2 regions of the Methylobacterium radiodurans genome follow, and region 1 is predicted to be linked to the other one. Evidence: riboswitches for the same ligand, from Rfam matches in the RefSeq annotation. Region 1 holds a riboswitch; the other holds the start of a gene.
The links. A riboswitch is a leader RNA that binds a small molecule or an ion and turns the genes downstream of it on or off. The one in region 1 is predicted to bind cobalamin.
Positions count from the first base shown of each region.

Region 2: it holds a riboswitch for cobalamin, as region 1 does, so the genes downstream of both, DK427_RS20860 (CbtB domain-containing protein) here and DK427_RS19545 (TonB-dependent receptor) in region 1, are expected to answer to the same signal.

Region 1 covers NZ_CP029551.1:4,149,168-4,151,361, forward strand. The annotation lists gene DK427_RS19545 (TonB-dependent receptor) at 1-1,220, opposite strand, end outside; cobalamin riboswitch at 1,512-1,705, opposite strand; gene DK427_RS19550 (NAD(P)/FAD-dependent oxidoreductase) at 1,932-2,194, opposite strand, start outside.
Region 2 covers NZ_CP029551.1:4,452,513-4,454,706, forward strand. The annotation lists gene cobO (cob(I)yrinic acid a,c-diamide adenosyltransferase) at 1-286, opposite strand, end outside; gene cobU (bifunctional adenosylcobinamide kinase/adenosylcobinamide-phosphate guanylyltransferase) at 283-822, opposite strand; cobalamin riboswitch at 937-1,128, shown strand; gene DK427_RS20860 (CbtB domain-containing protein) at 1,167-1,343, shown strand; gene DK427_RS20865 (CbtA family protein) at 1,365-2,123, shown strand; gene DK427_RS20870 (DUF1636 family protein) at 2,116-2,194, shown strand, end outside.

The sequences.
Region 1 (2,194 bases):
ACGTCGAAGCCCGCCAGGAATTCGTTGCGGAACCCGAACAGCGAGCCACGGAAGGCGGCGTCGAAGCGGTTCCCGACCTGTTCCTGGCTGTGGTAGATTTCCAGGTAGTCGCCGCGGTCGACGAGGCCGGTCGCGCGGTTGAACGCGTATTGCTCCACGTCGAGCCAGTGCCGGCGCGAGGTCAACCGATAGGCGGTGTTGCGGATCGTGACGTCGGCCGAGGGCGTCCACTCGGTCTTCAGCTGAGTCCAGTTGTCCGCGAAGGTGATCTTCGCGTCCCGGACGTTGTAGTTGTTGAACCGGATCCGGTCCGGGATCTTCCCCGCTACCAGCGGCGTGCCCCAGTAGCGCTCCGGCTCCTGGTAGCCGAGGTCGTGGCTGAGCGTGAAGGAGAGATCCGCGCTCGGCCGGAACAGCAGCGCGCCCGAGACCGCGAGGCTGCGGAAATCCCCGGTGGGCGAGACCCAGCCGTCGCCGCGGTTGCCGCTGACGTTCAGCCGGTAGGCGAAGGTGTCGCCGAACGCGTCCTGGCCGATCGCGCCGCCGGAATCGAGGGCGAGGCGCGCGACGCCGTCGCTGCCGATCACCGCGCGTCCCGCGTTGATCGGCACGAAGCTCGGCTTCTTGGGCACCACGTTGATCACGCCGCCGATCGCGCCGTCGCCGTACATAACGGAGGCCGGACCCCGCAGCACCTCGATGCGCTCGACGTTCCAGGTGTCGAACGGGAAGGTGACGGTGTTGGCGCCGACATAGAGGCGGGTGCCGTCGTAGAGCTGCTGGACCGAGTTCGGGCCGGCGAAGCCCCGGGCCGTGAAGGCGCCGTTGCCGTTGCCGGGGGCCGCGATGGTGGTGATGCCCGTGGCGTCCTGCGTCACCGCCTCGGCTACCGTGTTCTGGCCGCGCAGGCGCGCCGTCTCGCCCGACACGATGTCGATGCTGGCGGGCGTCTCCAGCGGCGTCAGGCCGAGCCGGCTCGCGCCCCGGTCGGGGGTGCGCAGGTTGAGGCCGACCGGGTCGGCCCGGGTCAGCGAGACGCCGCTGCCCTCGACCGAGAGCTGGTCGAGTACGATGCCGTCGATCACGGCGGAGCCCCGGAGTGAGGGATCCCGGGCGGCGCGCTCCTGCGCGTGGGCGCCCGTCAGCGGCACCAGGAGGAGCGGGAGCGCGCGCGCGGGCGCGGCCCACCGGGGGCGGGCGCGATGAGGACGTCTGGACATGATGCGGGTCCGGGGATCCGGGCGCGGCGGCGCCTCGCCGAGGGCCCTACCGTGAATGTAACAATGTTACAATCCTGGGGTCCGCGGATCGGTCGATCCGCGCGGCTCGGCGCGTCCCCGCAGCGGGACACGCGCGGTCGCGCGAGGGACGGGGATCTTGCGGCGGCGAGCATGGGCGGGCGCGGGCGGCCTTGTGGCACGTCACCGCGAACGAGGCCTCGGCGGCCGCCTTGCCCACGGGCATGGCGATGCCTCGACACCCGCCAGGACACCCCGCCCGGCGCGTTTCGCGTGTGACCACGGCTGACGGCAGGTCTCCTGGCTCGCGGGTCGCTGCCCTCTCACCGTCTTCCCGGGCCGGGGCCCAGTGACATGGTGGCGGAAGGCTCGCCGCTCACAGTTGCGGGGGCAGCCGCGGCATCAGGCATGAAGCCCTCACCGCGTTCCCTTTTGATCCCCGAAGGGAACCGTCCCGGCCAGCTACGGCCACGCTTCGTCCGGAGTCAACGCTGCACGGCCGGAAAAGGCGCGGATGTCCCGGTTTCCAAAGGTCGAGACCTTTGGCGGGTGCAGGGCAGAGCCCTGCATCTGGCTCCCCCGGCCCGGCGCTGCCGGGACGGTGGAGCCAATCCCGCGGCCATGCACCCCGGACCCCGCCAGCAGCGCCTTTCGGCGCCGAAAGGGCCTCGGGCCCTTTGGAAACCCGGGACTCTACAGGTGCGGCCAGCGCAGCAGGCGGTCGGGGGCGAAGGGGGCGAGCGGTACAGAGGGCTCGGTGCCGGTGGCGAGGTCGGCCACGAGCTGGCCGGTGATAGGCCCCGTGGAGAGGCCGATATGGCCGTGGCCGAAGGCGAGGATCAGGCCGTCGTGGCGCGGCGCGCGGCCGATCACCGGCATCCCGTCCGGGGTCGAGGGGCGCGAGCCCATCCAGGGCTGGTTGTCGAGGGGACCGCCCAGCCGCAGCGTGCCGGCCG
Region 2 (2,194 bases), 300 kb from region 1:
CCTCGCCCAGCGTGTGCCAGGCGACCCGTTCGCCGAAGGCCTGGAACGCGTGGCGCTCGCCCGTGTCCCAGCCGCCCTTGATGAACTGCACGCAGGCCACCCGCCAGCCGCGCCCGAGGGCGCGCAGCATCAGCCCGAGCGCTGCGGTCGTCTTGCCCTTGCCGGGGCCGGTATGGACGATGAGCAGGCCCTTCTCGACGGTCTTCCCCGCCACCTCGGCGTCCTGCACGGCCTTGCGCTTGGCCATCTTCTCGCGGTGGCGCTCGGCCTCTGCGTCGTCGCTCACGGCTGACCTCCGGGTTTCGCGTCGGTTTTCACGGTCATGGGCAGGCCCGCCACCATGAAGACGACGCGGTCGGCCTGGGCGGCGAGGCGCTGGTGCAGGCGGCCGGCCTCGTCGCGGAAACGGCGGGCGAGCGCGTTGTCCGGCACGATGCCGAGGCCGACCTCGTTGCCGACGAGCACCACGGGTCCCGCCGCCGCCGCGCAGGCCGCCAGCAGGGCCGCGCCCGCCGCCGTCACGTCGGCCTCGGCGAGGATCAGGTTGGTGAGCCAGAGCGTCAGGCAATCGACCAGCACCGGCCCCGTCGCCTCCGCCACCGCCTCGGGCAGATCCATCGGCGCGTCGCGGGTGATCCAGCCGTCCGGGCGCCGCGCCCGGTGCAGGGCGATCCGCTCGCGCATCTCGTCGTCCCACGCCTGGGCGGTGGCGAGATAGAGCCAGGGCGCCGGCCGCGCCTCGATCAGCGCCTCCGCATAGGCGCTCTTGCCCGAGCGCGCGCCGCCGAGCACCAGGGTCATCCGGGAGGTGGTTTGAAGCATCCGAACCCTTTGCCCCGCAGCGCCCGGGCCGTCAAAGCCCGGCGCTGCGGGTCCTGGCCGGGATACTGGCCGAAAGTCCGGCCGGGAACGCGTTGTGCCCTCGGTCCCGACAGGCTATGAGCGAGAATGGACGGTGCCCCCTCGCGGGGGTGAAAAGGGAATGCGGTGACGGGGCGACCCGAATTCCGCGGCTGCCCCCGCAACTGTGAGCGGCGAGTTCCTGCCACCAGCCACCGGGATGTCCCGGGAAGGCGGCAGGCGCGAGGATCCGCGAGCCAGGAGACCTGCCGTCCGCCCGTGTTTCCTCGAACGCCGCCGGTGGGGCGGCCGGAGATCGTCACCCGATGACCACGCAGGTTCAGACCCTCGGCGCCACCCGCACGAACGAGCGCCTCGGCGCGGTTCTGCTCGCCGCCCTCTTCGGCCTCGGCCTCGTCTTCATGGCGGGCTTCGCGCCGGCCCAGGCGCTGCACAACGCGGCGCACGACTTCCGGCACACGCAGAACTTCCCCTGCCACTGACCGGCTGAAGCCACCCGCTTCATGATCCTCCGGCTCCTGTCGGCGGCGCTCGCCGCCGGCTTCCTCGCGGCCGTGGTCGCGACCGGTCTCCAGGTCGCCCTCACCTCCCCGCTGATCATCGAGGCCGAGCGCTACGAGAGCGGCACGGCGCACAGCGCCGCGCTGCCGCTCGCGCCCGCGCGGTTCGAGGGCGCGCTTCTGCACCTCGCCCAACTGCACTTGGCCCATGGGGGCGAGTCGCACGACCACGGCGCCCCGGCCTGGCAGCCCGGCGCGGGCCTGCCGCGCATCCTCTTCACGGGCCTCGCCACGCTGGTCGGCGGCGTCGGCTACGCGCTGCTGCTCGGCGCCGTGATGCTGGCGCTCGGGCGTGACCCGACGCCGGAGCGGGCGCTCGCCTTCGCGGTGGCTGGCTTCGTCAGCGTGGGCCTTGCGCCCGCGCTCGGCCTGCCGCCGGAATTGCCGGGCAGCGAGGCCGCGCCGCTCGCCACCCGGCAGGCGTGGTGGCTGATGACCGCGCTCGCGACCGGGATGGGGCTCTATCTCATCGCGATCCGGCGCGTCGCCGTGACGATCCTCGGCGGCCTCGTGCTGATCGTGGCGCCCCATATCGCCGGGGCGCCGGAGGTGGCCGCCGCGAAGTCCGATTTGCCGGCCGGACTCGCCGCGCAGTTCGCGGCCCGCTCGCTCGCGGTCGGCTTCGTGTTCTGGGCGGTGATCGGCCTCTCCTTCGGCTGGGCCTGGCAGGCCTTCGGACGGGAGCGGCCCGCCCGTGCCTGACGACACCGTCCTCTACGTCTGCACCACCTGCCGCGCGGCCGACGACGCGCCGGACGGTCCCCGCGGCGGCG